Regions from separate parts of the Streptomyces sp. AHU1 genome, predicted to be linked through region 3. Evidence: riboswitches for the same ligand, from Rfam matches in the RefSeq annotation. Region 3 holds a riboswitch; each other region holds the start of a gene.
The links. A riboswitch is a leader RNA that binds a small molecule or an ion and turns the genes downstream of it on or off. The one in region 3 is predicted to bind cobalamin.

Region 1: another riboswitch for cobalamin. It lies ahead of ACICHK_RS37080 (CbtB-domain containing protein); the one in region 3 lies ahead of ACICHK_RS35265 (CbtB-domain containing protein).
Region 2: another riboswitch for cobalamin. It lies ahead of ACICHK_RS10755 (cobalamin biosynthesis protein); the one in region 3 lies ahead of ACICHK_RS35265 (CbtB-domain containing protein).

Annotation. Positions count from the first base shown of each region.
Region 1 is NZ_CP174283.1:8,395,135-8,399,782, reverse strand. Features, by position in the region: gene scpA (methylmalonyl-CoA mutase) at 1-930, shown strand, start outside; gene meaB (methylmalonyl Co-A mutase-associated GTPase MeaB) at 927-1,910, shown strand; gene ACICHK_RS37085 (CbtA family protein) at 2,031-2,795, opposite strand; gene ACICHK_RS37080 (CbtB-domain containing protein) at 2,818-3,039, opposite strand; cobalamin riboswitch at 3,080-3,226, opposite strand; gene ACICHK_RS37075 (enoyl-CoA hydratase/isomerase family protein) at 3,283-4,365, opposite strand; gene ACICHK_RS37070 (LLM class flavin-dependent oxidoreductase) at 4,545-4,648, opposite strand, start outside.
Region 2 is NZ_CP174283.1:2,349,185-2,353,832, reverse strand. Features, by position in the region: gene cobN (cobaltochelatase subunit CobN) at 1-298, opposite strand, end outside; gene ACICHK_RS10760 (cobyric acid synthase) at 295-1,890, opposite strand; gene ACICHK_RS10755 (cobalamin biosynthesis protein) at 1,887-2,858, opposite strand; cobalamin riboswitch at 2,964-3,107, opposite strand; gene ACICHK_RS10750 (hypothetical protein) at 3,243-3,461, opposite strand; gene ACICHK_RS10745 (anion permease) at 3,482-4,648, opposite strand, start outside.
Region 3 is NZ_CP174283.1:7,973,346-7,977,993, forward strand. Features, by position in the region: gene ACICHK_RS35245 (PadR family transcriptional regulator) at 1-546, opposite strand, end outside; gene ACICHK_RS35250 (nuclear transport factor 2 family protein) at 629-1,021, shown strand; gene ACICHK_RS35255 (ferredoxin) at 1,073-1,447, shown strand; gene ACICHK_RS35260 (histidine phosphatase family protein) at 1,475-2,050, opposite strand; cobalamin riboswitch at 2,096-2,257, shown strand; gene ACICHK_RS35265 (CbtB-domain containing protein) at 2,295-2,516, shown strand; gene ACICHK_RS35270 (acyl-CoA dehydrogenase family protein) at 2,768-3,958, shown strand; gene ACICHK_RS35275 (DNA gyrase subunit B) at 4,314-4,648, opposite strand, start outside.

The DNA of each region.
Region 1 (4,648 bases), 420 kb from region 3:
CTCGCCCGGCGTGCCTGGCAGCACATCGAGGAGGTCGAGGCGGCGGGCGGCATGGCGCAGGCCATCGACGCCGGCATCCCGAAGCTGCGGATCGAGGAGGCGGCGGCCCGCACCCAGGCCCGCATCGACTCCGGCCGCCAGCCGGTCATCGGCGTCAACAAGTACCGCGTGGAGTCCGACGAGCAGATCGACGTGCTCAAGGTCGACAACTCCTCCGTGCGCGCGCAGCAGATCGAGAAGCTGCGCCGGCTGCGGGCCGAGCGCGACGGCCAGGAGGTGCAGGCCGCGCTGGAGGATCTGACGCGGGCGGCCGCCGGTGAGGGCAACCTGCTGGAGCTGGCGGTGCGCGCGGCCCGCGCGAAGGCCACCGTCGGCGAGATCTCCGACGCCCTGGAGAAGGTCTACGGCCGGCACGCCGGCCAGATCCGTACGATCTCCGGGGTGTACCGCAACGAGGCAGGGGAGTCCCCTTCCGTGGACCGGACCCGCGCGCTGGTGGACGCGTTCGAGGAGGCCGAGGGCCGGCGCCCGCGCATCCTGGTCGCCAAGATGGGCCAGGACGGCCACGACCGCGGCCAGAAGGTGATCGCGACCGCCTTCGCCGACCTCGGCTTCGACGTCGACGTGGGCCCGCTGTTCCAGACGCCGGGCGAGGTGGCCCGGCAGGCGGTCGAGGCGGACGTGCACATCGTGGGCGTCTCGTCGCTGGCCGCCGGACACCTCACCCTCGTACCGGCGCTGCGCGAGGAGCTGGCGGCGGAGGGGCGTGAGGACATCATGATCGTGGTCGGCGGGGTCATCCCGCCGCAGGACGTGCCGACGCTGCTGGAGATGGGCGCGGCGGCGGTCTTCCCGCCGGGGACGGTGATCCCGGACGCGGCGTACGACCTCGTCCAGCGGCTCTCTGCCGACCTCGGGCACGACCTGTGATCGAACTCGACACCTATGTCAAGGGTGTGCTCGACGGGAAGCGGGCGCTGGTCGCCCGCGCCATCACGCTCGTCGAGTCCACCCGGCCCCAGCACCGGGCGCTGGCGCAGGAGTTGCTGACCGAGCTGCTCCCGCACAGCGGGAAGGCCCGGCGGATCGGTGTCAGCGGGGTGCCGGGCGTGGGCAAGTCGACCTTCATCGACGCGTTCGGCACGATGCTGACCTCGCTCGGGCACCGGGTGGCGGTGCTCGCCGTCGACCCGTCCTCCAGCCGTACGGGCGGCTCCATCCTGGGTGACAAGACCCGGATGGAGCGGCTCGCCGTGGACCCGGCCGCGTTCATCCGCCCCTCCCCCACCGCCGGGACGCTCGGCGGGGTGGCGAAGGCGACCCGCGAGTCGATCGTGGTGATGGAGGCGGCCGGCTACGACGTGGTGCTGGTGGAAACGGTCGGTGTCGGTCAGTCGGAGACCGCGGTCGCGAACATGGTCGACTCCTTCCTGCTGCTCACGCTGGCGCGTACCGGGGACCAGTTGCAGGGCATCAAGAAGGGCGTCCTGGAGCTGGCGGACGTGATCGCGGTCAACAAGGCGGACGGTCCGCACGAGCGCGACGCGAAGTCGGCGGCGCGTGAACTGGCGGGCGCGCTGCGGCTGATGCACGGCAAGGACGCCGTCTGGACGCCGCCGGTGCTGAGTTGCAGCGCCCGCGAGTCGGCCGGTCTGGACACCCTCTGGGACCGTCTGGAACAGCACCGGACGCTGCTCGACTCGACCGGCGCCCTCGCCGAGAAGCGCCGTGACCAGCAGGTGGACTGGACCTGGAACATGGTCCGGGACGAACTGCTCGGCCGGCTGCACGCCGACCGGGCCGTACGGGCTCTCGCCCCCGAGCTCGAACGGCAGGTCCGCGAGGGCGACTTGACGGCGACGCTCGCGGCGGAGCGCATCCTGGAGGTGTTCGGCGGCGAGGGCCGCTGACCTGGACGGCGGTGGCGGGGCAGGTCGGAGCCCTGCCACCGCTCATATCCGCGGTGGACCGCGCGAACGCCACAGGCCCCCGGAGTGATCCGGGGGCCTGTGGCGTCGGTGCCGGAGGGTTCAGTTCGCGGCCGGGACCGACCGGCCCGAAGGTGCCCCGGCGGGCCGGGGGTTGAGCATGCGTTCGGCCAACTCGCCGAAGACCAGGCCGAATCCACCCCACAGGACGGTCTGGATGGCCAGTGCGGAGAGCCTGAACCGCCACAGCAGGGTGGCCGGGAAGCCTCCCGGGACCTCGTTGACCACGGGCAGGAACTGGTAGGCGAGTCCGATCACGACGGCGAAGGCGGCCACCGCGGTGACGGTGGCGTACCAGGTGCCGAGGGTCGGCGCGAGGCGCTTGCCGAGGATGACGGCGCCCACCGCGAGGAGCACGCTGAGGACCATCATCAGGAAGTACAGGGCGGTCCGCTTGCCGATGGTGTCGGCGTCGCCGACCGCCGGCGGGTTGGCCGGGTACTTCAGGAACGGCACGACGTACACGGCCAGCAGCGCGGTCCCGGACAGCAGGAGCGCGGTCGCGCGCGGTCCGAAGCGGCCCACGCGGCCCAGTGCGAAGCAGTAGGCGAGCGCGGCGATGCCGCCGAAGGAGACGCCGTAGACCAGGACGCCGGTGGCCAGGCCCGCGGTGGACTGCAGGCTCCGGGAGACGAGTTCGACCTCGTGCCCGTGCTCGTGGGTGTGGGCGTGGGCCTCCTCGAGGCCGATGGCGCTGTCGACGCTCGGTTCACCGAGGAAGTAGGCGACGACCAGGGCGAGTACACCGGCCGCGAGGCCGGCGAGCATGCCCCGCACGAGGAGATTTCTTACCGTTGCGGAGTTCATGGGTGTGCGCGGTCCCCTCGGGTCAGTGGCAGGGGAAGCCGAGCAGGTGGCGGGCGTCGTGCACCCACTCGTGGACGTCCTCGCCGGAGACGACGGAGGTGGCGCCCTGCTCGGCGCCGACGAAGTACAGCAGGACCAGCATCAGGATGCCGAAGAAGACCGCCCAGGGGGCGATCGCACCGATCGGCAGCTTGGCGGGGATGGCGGGGGTGGTGGCTGTCGGCTGGGCGACGGTCTGCGCCATGGCAGGACCTCCTCGGGAGTTCGCGTCCCATCTCGGTGGTGCACAGGATGCCGCCTACGGGTCTGACTCACGGGGCGCCCAGCGTGGCTGGGGCGTCTCGCTCACAGTGGCGCGACCGTGCCGGATTTCCGCCGGCTTCCGTCTTGACGTCATCGATATCGGACCGACCGTACCGCGTGCCGCGTACCTGGCCAAGACCGCGCCGACCGGGGTGATCTTCCTCTCGTCCCAGGTGACGGGTCCTCACGACGACCGGAAGGCCCCGTCGGACAGGCCGAGTTCACGCTCGCCGAGCGGGGCGAAGAAGCGCTCGACGTCGGCGTCGGTGACCTCGGCGAGCGTGGCCGGGGACCAGCGCGGCTCGCGGTCCTTGTCGATGATCTGGGCCCGGACGCCCTCCACCAGGTCGGGGGCGGACAGGGCCGCGCAGGACACGCGGTACTCCTGGTCCAGGACGCGCTCCAGCGAGCCGAGCCGCCGGGCGCGGCGCAGGGCGGCCAGCGTGACCTTCAGGGCGGTGGGCGAGTTGCCGAGGAGGATCTCCGCCGTCTCCTTGGCGGACGGGTCACCGGCCGCGAGCAGCCGCTGGACGATCTCCTCGACCGTGTCGGCCTCGTAGCAGGCGTCGATCCATCCGCGCCGCTCCGCGAGTTCCGCCGGGGGCGCGGGCCGCTCGTGCGCGGCCAGGGCCTCCGCCACGGGCCGGTCGGCGAGGTCGGACAGCAGTCGCGGGAGCGAGGCGGAGGGCACGTAGTGGTCGGCGAGGCCGCACAGCAGCGCGTCCCCGGCGCCGATCGAGGCGCCCGTCAGGGCGAGGTGGGTGCCGAGTTCGCCCGGGGCGAGGCCGAGCAGACGGGTGCCGCCGACGTCGGGGACGAAACCGATGCCGGTCTCGGGCATGGCGATCCGCGAGCGTTCGGTGACGATCCGGACGCTGCCGTGCGCGGAGACGCCGACGCCGCCGCCCATGACGATGCCGTCCATGACCGCCACGTACGGCTTGGGATAGCGGGCGATACGGGCGTTGAGGCGGTACTCGTCCCGCCAGAAGGCGGCGGACGCGGTGCCGTCCCCGTCGCGCGCGTCGTCGTGGACGACCCGGATGTCGCCGCCCGCGCACAGTCCGCGTTCCCCGGCGCCGGTGACGACGACGGTCTCGACGGCCGGGTCGTGTTCCCAGGCGGTGAGCGCCCCGTCGATCCGGCGCACCATCTCGTGGTTCAGGGCGTTGAGGGCCCTGGGCCGGTTGAGGGTGAGACGGGCGGCCCGTCCCTCGGTGCGCAGCAGGACGGGATCCCCGGCGCCCGATGTCCCGGTGCCGTTCATCCGGACACCTCCGCCGGCCGACGGGCCACGATGACGCGCATGATCTCGGTGGTTCCTTCCACGGTCCGGCCGGTTCGCCGGTCACGGCGATCTTCCCGCCACCGTACACACCGGTGGTGTCCGGGTTCCCGTCCTGGTCGGCGGTCCCCGGGCGAGGGACGTCCGGCAGAGGCGGTGGGTCACCGTGTGCGCCACTCCTCGGCCAGCAGCTCGTACGACCGCACCCGGTCCGCGTGTCCGTGGGTGATCGTGGTGACGAGCAGTTCGTCGGCTCCGGTGGCCT
Region 2 (4,648 bases), 5.6 Mb from region 3:
CCTCGGCGACCACACCGGCAGGCACCGACGACTCGGCCATCAGCTCGGCGTCCGGTACGGACTCGCCGCCCAGCAGCACGGTCGGGATCCCGGACGCCTTCAGGAAGGCCAGCCCGTCCTCCCAGGCCCGCTTGCCGCCCAGCAGCCGTACGACGGCCAGGTCCGCGCCCTCGACGAGCGCGGGGAGTTCACCGGCGACGTCCACCCGGGTCGGGTTGCCGATCCGGTAGGCGGCGCCGCTGGCGCGGGCCGCCAGCAGGTCCGTGTCGGCGGTCGACAACAACAACACAGTGCTCATGCGGGTGCTCCCGGGGGGATGAAGGGCAGTCCTTGCGGCGCGCCGGACTCGATGAGCCGCCACAGCGCGTCCGTGTCCGCGTGTTCCTCGATCAGGTCGCCGAGCCGGTCCAGCTGCTCCTCGCGCAGCGCCGCGAACGACGTGTCGGGGGCCGGCACGAAGCGGCGGCCCGCGGCGGCGGCCACCTCGCGCAGGAAGGCCCGCCGGAAACCGTCCGACTCCAGTGATCCGTGCCAGTGCGTGCCCCACACGGCGCCGACCCGGCAGCCGTCTAGGCCCCGGCCGGCGGCGTCGGACATGAACGTCTCGCCGCCGGTCACCTCGGCGACGCCGTGATGGATCTCGTACCCCTCGACGTGCTCGCCGAGGGCCTCGCCGACCGGCCGTGCCAGGGTCTTCTCCCGGGCGAACCGCACGCGCACGGGCAGGAGTCCGAGCCCGTCGACATGACCGGCGCGGGACTCGACCTCGTCCTCGATGTGTTCGCCGAGGAGCTGGTAGCCGCCGCAGACGCCGAGGACGGGCCGTCCCTCGGCGGCCCGGTGCGCGATCGCGTCCGCGAGGCCGCGCTCGCGCAGCCACCGGAGCGCCTTGACCGTGCCGCGGGTGCCGGGCACGACGACCAGATCGGCGTCGGCCAGTTCCTCGGCCCGGTCCACGAACCGCACGACGACGCCGGGTTCGGCGGCCAGCGCGTCCACGTCGGTGAAGTTGGACATCAGCGGGACCGCGCAGACCGCGACCCGCAGGACGTCCTCGCCGACGGGGGAGGAGACCGCCGACTCGCGGACGGCCCCGCGCAGCGAGACGCGCAGGCCGTCCTCCTCGTCGATGCCGAGCCCGTGCCGGAACGGCAGGACGCCGTACGTGCGCCGCCCGGTGAGGCCGTGCAGCATGTCGAGGCCCGGCTCCAGCAGGCTGACGTCACCGCGGAACTTGTTGACGAGGAACCCGGCGACGAGTGCCTGGTCCTCGGGGGACAGCAGCGCGACCGTCCCGAAGAACGAGGCGAACACCCCGCCCCGGTCGATGTCGCCGACGACGAGCACGGGGAGCCCCGCGTTCCGCGCCACCCCCATGTTCACGATGTCGGTGCGCCGCAGGTTGATCTCGGCCGGGCTGCCGGCTCCTTCACAGATCACCGCGTCATACGTGCCCCGCAACTGCGCCAGACAGTCGAGGACGGTCGCGAGGAGTGCCTCCTGGCGCCCCCCGCGCAGTCTGTCCCCGGCAGACGCGCCGCCCGGCGCCGGCTGATCCGAGGGTCCGGCCGTTCCGAAGAACCCGCGCGCGCTCATCTCGCCCACCGGCCTGCCCATCAGGACGACCTGGCTGGTGCGGTCGCCGCCCGGCTTGAGCAGCACGGGATTCATCAGCGCGGTCGGCTCCACGCGGGCGGCCTGCGCCTGCATGGCCTGTGCCCGCCCGATCTCGGCGCCCTCGCGGGTCACGAACGAGTTCAGGGACATGTTCTGCGCCTTGAAGGGCGCGACCTTGACGCCCTGGCGTACCAGCCACCGGCAGATCCCGGCGGTCACGACGCTCTTCCCGGCGTCGGAGGTGGTCCCGGCGATCAGCAGCCCGCCGCTCATGCGGTGCGTCCCTTCCTGGTGGACAAAACCCGTCCGGTTCGGCTGAGCAGGACCCGGGCGACGGCGCTCACCCCGAGCGCGAGCCAGCCGACGCGCCGGGAGAGCCGTACGGCCCGTTCGATGTCGTGGACCTGGACGGCGCGGCCCGTGCCGCCCAGCACGGGCCGGTGCTCGACCCGTCCGCCGTACGAGAGGGTGCCGCCGAGCCGCACGCCGAGCGCGCCCGCGAACGAGGCCTCCACGGGCCCGGCGTTGGGGCTCGGGTGCCGGTGGGCGTCCGCGCGCCAGGCGCGCAGGGCGCCGCGCGGGTCGGGTCCGGCCGCGGCGGCGAGGACGGCGGTCAGCCGGGCGCCCGGCCAGCCCGCGAGGTCGTCGAGCCGGGCCGAGGCCCAGCCGTAGCGCCGGTGGCGGGGGGACTTGTGTCCGACCATGGCGTCGAGGGTGTTCACGGCGCGGAAGGCGACGAGCCCGGGCACGCCGGCGACGGCGCCCCAGACCAGGGCGCCCACGACGGCGTCGGAGGTGTTCTCGGCGACGGACTCCACGACGGCGCGCGCGACGCCGTCGGCGTCCAGCGCCTGCGGGTCGCGTCCGCACAGGTGCGGCAGCCGCTCCCGGGCCACGCCGAGGTCACCGGCCGCGAGCGCGCCGCCGACCGCCCGCGCCTCGCGGCCGAGGGAGGTGCCTCCGACGACGGCCCAGGTGGCGGCGGCGGTCAGGGAGATCGAAGCGGTGGGCGAGGTGCGGACGCTGCGGCTCGCGAGCGCGGCGAGTCCGGTGGCTCCGCCCACGCAGACGGCGGTGTGCAGGGCGCCCCACCCGCGGTGGTCGCGCCACAGGGTCCGCTCCACGGCAGCGGCGGCCCGCCCGAACGCGGCGACCGGATGCCCCCGGCGGGGATCGCCGAGCAGCAGGTCGCCGAGGAGGCCGGCGGCGGCACCGTACGCGAAGACGCGATCGGCACGCACGGGGTCAGCCGGCCGTGGGGTGCGGCGGAACCTTCGTACTCAGCGGAACGGGCAACGGGCAGCCGCGCATGGCGATATGTCCTCACTCAGGGTGTCCACGCCCTGGTTCGACGAGACCGGCGGTGAGAGTTCCTGGCTCCCGGGGAGTTCCTTCCCCGATGACAGTGGCGGGACCGCGCCGGATTCGCACCGGCTTCCTCTCATGCCGCCGTACTTGGCTCCGGCAGTCCACCACGGGGTGTGAACGGCCGTCAACTGGCTCTTGACCTGCGGAGGGACAGTGTGCGCAGGCCCACATACGCGTGGGGCGCGGGACGGTGATCCGTCCCGCGCCCCACGCGCGGTCCGCTCGGCGCGACCCGGTTCCGGGCCGCGCCTGACGGGCTACTTGGTGATGATCAGAGAGATGCCGTACGCCACCGCCGCGGCGCAGGCCGCGAAGCAGACGTACGCGCCGGTGGCCGCCGCGACCGCGGAACCGCCCTGGGACGTCTCCTTCTTGGAGAGGCCGGCGACGCCGAGGGTGAAGAGGGCGATGAGGGCCACGGACACTCCGAGGCTGACCCCGAAGACGGATCCGAGGGCCGACCAGTCGATGCTCATGCTGTTTCTTCCTTCGGGTCTCAGGCCGCGGCCGACGGCGCCGACGGGGTCACCGTGGACTCGGCCGGAGCGGGGATGGTGGCCGTGAGGCCTTCGGCCACGGTGCCGGCCGGGGGCGGGGTGACGGCGGCGATGGCCTGCGTCACCACACCGGGGGGCTCCTCGGTGTCGTTCACGTTGTTGTGGTCGATCACCTCGCGGCGCGAGCGGCGCCAGATCGCGAAGCTGGACGCGACCAGGAAGACGGCCACGAGCGCGGTGCCCCAGGTGCCGAAACCGGTCACCCATTCGGCGAGCGCGCCGACCAGGGCGGCGGCGGGCAGCGTGAGCACCCAGGCGACGGCCATGCGGGTCGCGGTGGACCAGCGGACCACACCGCCCTTGCGGCCGAGGCCCGCGCCCATCACGGAGCCGGAGACCGAGTGCGTGGTGGAGAGGGAGAAGCCGATGTGCGAGGAGGCCAGGATGACCGTGGCCGCGCTGGTCTGGGCGGCGAAGCCCTGACGCGGCTGGAGGTCCGTCAGGCCCTTGCCCATCGTGCGGATGATGCGCCAGCCGCCCAGGTAGGTGCCGAGCGCGATGGCGAGACCGGCGGAGAGGATGACCCAGACCGGCGGGTCGGAGTCGGGAGCGACGGCGCCACCGGCGACCAGGGCCAGGGTGATGATGCCCATCGTCTTCTGCGCGTCGTTGGTGCCGTGGGCCAGCGAGACCAGGCCCGCGGAGGCTATCTGGCCGGCGCGGTAGCCCTTCTTGGTGGCCTTGGTGTCGGCGTCACCGCTGAGCTTGTACGACAGGCGGGTCGCGACCATCGCCGCCAGGCCCGCGACGATCGGGGCCGCGACGGCGGGCAGGAGCACCTTGCCGACCAGGACGTCACCGTGCACGGCGCCGGTGCCGGCGGAGGCGATGGTGGCGCCGACCAGGCCGCCCATGAGGGCGTGCGAGGAGCTGGACGGGAGTCCGACGAGCCATGTCACCAGGTTCCAGAGGATCGCGCCGACGAGCGCGGCGAAGATCACCTCTGGCCGGATGCCCGTCTCGTCGACGAGGCCCTTGGAGATCGTGTTGGCGACCTCGACGGAGAGGAAGGCGCCGACAAGGTTGAGGGCGGCGGACATGGCCACCGCGACCTTGGGCTTGAGTGCGCCGGTCGAGATGGTGGTGGCCATCGCGTTGGCGGTGTC
Region 3 (4,648 bases):
CCGTTGTTCCAGGACCAGCAGCGCCCGTTCCGCCCAGTCGATGATGGCCCGCTCGAAGGCGCGTCCCCCCAGGAGGGTGAGATACGGGCCGACGCGCTCGGCCGAGGCGAGGTACTCGTCCTCGGCGCGCCCGTCGAGCAGGCGGGCGCCGATCCGCTCGTAGTGCGCCAGCTTGGCGCGCGCCCCCTCCAGCCGCTCGGTGATCGCCACCCGGACGGCGTCGGCGTCCCCCATGTCGAGCGCGTACACCTTGACCATCAGCTCGTCGCGGATCGCGGTGGGTTTCGCGGGTCCCGAGGTGAAGGAGGCCAGTGCTTCGAGCCCCGCCGCGGTCAGCGAGAAGAGCCGCTTGTTGGGCCGGCGTTCCTGCTGCACCACCCGGGCCTCGATGAGCCCCTCGGACTCCATCCGGTCGAGTTCCCGGTACAGCTGTTGCGGGGTCGCCATCCAGAAGTTGGCCACCGAGGCGTCGAACCCCTTGGCCAGGTCGTAGCCCGACGCCTCGCCCTCCAGGAGCGCGGCCAGTACCGCGTTGCGCAATGCCATCCCGCAAGGCTAGACGGCCCCTGCCCACAGGACTAATCTTATCTGCACTTAATCAATTAATTGAGTAGAGGAGATGGGTGCGATGAACTCCTTCCGCAAGGCCGTGGAGGCCGGAGACCTCGACGCGGTCGAGGAGCTGCTGGCCGACGACGTCGTGTTCACCAGCCCCGTCGCCTTCAAGCCCTACCCGGGCAAGCCGATCACCGCGGCCATCCTGCGCGGCGTCTGGCGCGTCTTCAGCGACTTCCGCTACGTCCGTGAGATCGCCGGGGCCGACGGCCGTGACCACGCGCTGGTCTTCACGGCCAAGGTGGGCGACAAGGAGATCAACGGCTGCGACTTCCTGCACTTCGACGAGGACGGACGCATCGACGAACTCATGGTGATGGTCCGCCCGTTGTCGGCGGCGCAGGCGCTCTCCGAGGCCATGGGGGCGCAGTTCGAGCAGATCTCCCGGGAGGCGGCCGGCGCCTGAGGCCCGGCCTCGCGCCGTTTGAACCGACTCCCTCCGGCTACCCGCCTGTTCGTGACGACGACGCCTTCACAGCAGGAGCTGTTCCGGTACCTGGAGGACCGCTTCGAGTGCGCCCGGGCCTGTGCCGAATGCGCCAGGACCTCCACGCTGCGCGCGAGCCTCATGGATCCCGGCGGGCCGAAGAAGCAGGAGACCGCGCGGCGTTCGGGCATTCTCTGCGCGGAGGTGTGCGAGGCGACCTGCCAGGTGCTGTCCCGTCATCCGGGGCTGAGCGACCGGGAGCTCCGCGCCCGGCTGGAGTGGTGTCGTGACGTCTGCCTGGAGTGCGCCGAGGCGTTCGACGAATGTCCCGGGGCGGAGGCCGCCGCGCAGAACTGCCGTGACTGCGCCCGGTCGTGCTCGGACTTCATCGCCACGCTGCGATGAGGTCGCGCGCCGCCCGGAGCGGGCCGGTCAGACGAGCGGGCGTCCGGCGCGGACGTTCCAGCGCCCCGCGCGCCCGCTCAGCTCCGTGACGGTGAGCGGCGGCACGTCCACCCGCCAGAACGCCGACTCCGGTGCCCCCAGCGCCCGTACCACCAGGGCCCGTACGACCTCGGGCTCCACCACGGCGACGGTCCGTCCGCTGAACTCGGCCGCCGTGTCGAGGTGTTCCGCCACCCGGTCGCAGAACTCCCGCACCGACTCGCCGTCGTGCGGCGCCGACACCGGATCGGCGAGCCACCGCGCCACTGCCTCCGGCTCCTTCGCGCCCACCTCGGCGAGCGTCGCCCCGCGCCAGCGGCCCACGTCCAGAGGGGCCAACTCCGCCGTCTCGAGGCCGTCTTGAAGCCCGAGTGCCTCGGCGGTCTGCCGGCACCTCACGGTGGGGGAGACCCACAGCCGCCCGCCGGCCGGAACGGCACCCGCTTCGGCCGCCGTCCGGGCGGCTCGCAGGCCCGAGGCGTCCAGCGGACTCCCGTCGTCGAAGCGGGCCTCGCGCAGTGCCTCGCCGATCGCCGCTGAAACCAAGAACATCCGGGTGGTCATACCGTCATTCTCACAGTACGCCGGGGGCGTGCGCCCTTGGCCGGGGTGAGGCTTCGCGGTACGGTCGCGTGGATATTGACGACGGTTCGACGGAAGCCCGGTGGAATTCCGGCACGGTCGCGCCACTGTGAGCCCGGCGCACGCCACTCCGGCCAGGGGTGACGGACGCGGGTGAGTCAGACCCGTGGCCGTCGTCCCGTGCACCACCGAGATGGGACGCGAGTTCCCCAGGAGGTTCTGCCCCATGGCGCAGTCCGTCGTCCAGCCGACCGTCACGCCCACCGCCGTTCCCGCCAAGCTGCCGATCGGCGCGATCGTCCCCTGGGCGGCGTTCTTCGGTGTCCTGATGCTGGTCCTGCTCTACTTCGTCGGTGCCGAACAGGGCGCCACCTCCCTGGTCTCCGGCGAGAACGTCCACGAATGGGTCCACGACGCCCGACACCTGCTCGGCTTCCCCTGCCACTGACGGCCACGGGGGCGTACGAGCGACGGCATTCCGCGACGGCCGGGGGAACCCGGCCCGCACGAGGGGCGGTGCCCGGGTGACCGGACACCGCCCCTCGCGTGTGCGCGCACGCCCCTCGCGGCCGGCGGCCCGCCCGCACCCCTTGGCCCCGACGCGCGTCCAGGCGGCGCCCGTGTCATCGGCATTCCCAATTTCTGGAACACGTTCTACGGTGTGCGCCGTCAGGTCGGGCCCGGGAGGCAGGAGGCGCCGTGCATCTCGAATACACGCCGGAGCAGCAGCGGTTGCGGACCGAACTTCGTCTCTACTTCGCCGAGTTGGTGCCGGACAACGCCTACGCGCGCCACGGCGACCCGGCGGCGCAGAAGCGCTTCTACCGCGAGACGATCAGGCGGCTCGGCGCGGACGGCTGGCTCGGGGTCGGCTGGCCAGAGGAATACGGCGGGCGGGGCCTGACCCCGATGGAGCAGTTCATCTTCTTCGACGAGGCGGCTCAGGCCGGGGTGCCGCTGCCGCTGATGGCGCTCAACACCGTGGGGCCGACGATCATGCGGTTCGGTACGGAGGAGCAGAAGGCGTACTTCCTGCCGAAGATCCTCTCCGGCGAGATCGACTTCGCGATCGGCTACAGCGAGCCGGGCGCCGGGACCGACCTCGCCGCGCTCCGGACCAGGGCCGTACGGGAGGGCGACGAGGAGACCGGCCACTACACGGTCGACGGCCAGAAGATCTGGACGACCAACGGTGACACGGCCGACTGGGTGTGGCTCGCGGTCCGCACCGATCCGGACGCCCCGCCGCACAAGGGCATCACCATGCTCCTCGTGCCGACCTCCGACCCCGGCTATTCGTGCACCGTCATCAACACGCTCGCCTCGCACGACACCACCGCCAGCTACTACGAGAACATCAAGGTCCCCGCCACGCGCCGGGTCGGCGAGGAGAACAAGGGCTGGCGGCTGATCACCAACCAGCTCAACCACGAGCGCGTCACCCTCGCCGCGCACGGCACCATGGCCATCCGCGCCCTGCACGACGTCCAGCGCTGGGCGACGGAGACCAAGCTCGCCGATGGCCGCCGCGTCGTCGACCTCCCCTGGGTGCGCCGCCTCCTCGCCCGCACGCACACCAGGCTGGACGCCATGAAACTCCTCAACTGGCGCATGGTGAACGCCGTCCAGGAGGGCACGCTCACCCCGCAGGACGCCTCCGCCGTCAAGGTGTACGGCTCCGAGGCGCGCCGGGACGCGTACGCCTGGCTGATGGAGATCGTGGCGGCCCCCGGTGTCCTCAAGGAGGGCTCCGCCGGCGCCGTCCTGCACGGCGAACTCGAACGCGGCTACCGATCGGCCGTGATCTTCACCTTCGGCGGCGGCAACAACGAGATCCAGCGGGAGATCATCTCGTGGATCGGACTGGGGATGCCCCGGGTGCGGCGCTAGGCCCGTGTGACGAGGCTTTTCAGTCGGCACAAAAGCGGGACAGTCGGCACCGAACCGTCGGCACGGACTGGAGGGGAGTGTGACTCGGCACGCTGACTGTCGGGTCAGCACCGGATCTGTCGTCCACCTGCAGCCCCACTGAAGCGCGACGTCTCCCTCGGTCTCCGGGCTGCCTGGGTGCGCTACCTGGTCGAGTCCTTCGCTGCCGGTGCCCTGACCCGCGGTCGATCGGTCGAACAGTTCCTCGGCCCCTCGGACCCACTGGACGGTTTCGAGCCCAGAGTCGACCGTCGTGTGCTGCAGGCTGCCCTGCCGGCCCCGATTCCCGGGGGTCGGCAGGGCAGCCTGTTCCTGGTCAGTCCCGGCGGGCGCCCTGGATGATCCGGTCGATAACGGCTGCGGCCTGTTCCGGGTGTTCTCCCAGCCACCTGCCGAGGTGTTCCTGGACAGCCTGTTCGACGCAGGCGCGCACGGCGGCGTTACCCAGCCGGCCGCGCGTGGAGCCCTCGAACTCGGGATGGTCCAGCTTCACCGACACGACGGCTGTCAGACCGTCGCTGATCCGATCGGCGTCAAGGTCGGGATCCGTCGCAGTCAGCAGCCGCCGCTCCCGTGCGTATGCGGTGACTGCGGCCGCCACCCCGTCGCGGAAGCCGCGCTCGTGTGTGCCGCCGTCAGTGGGCCGGCTGT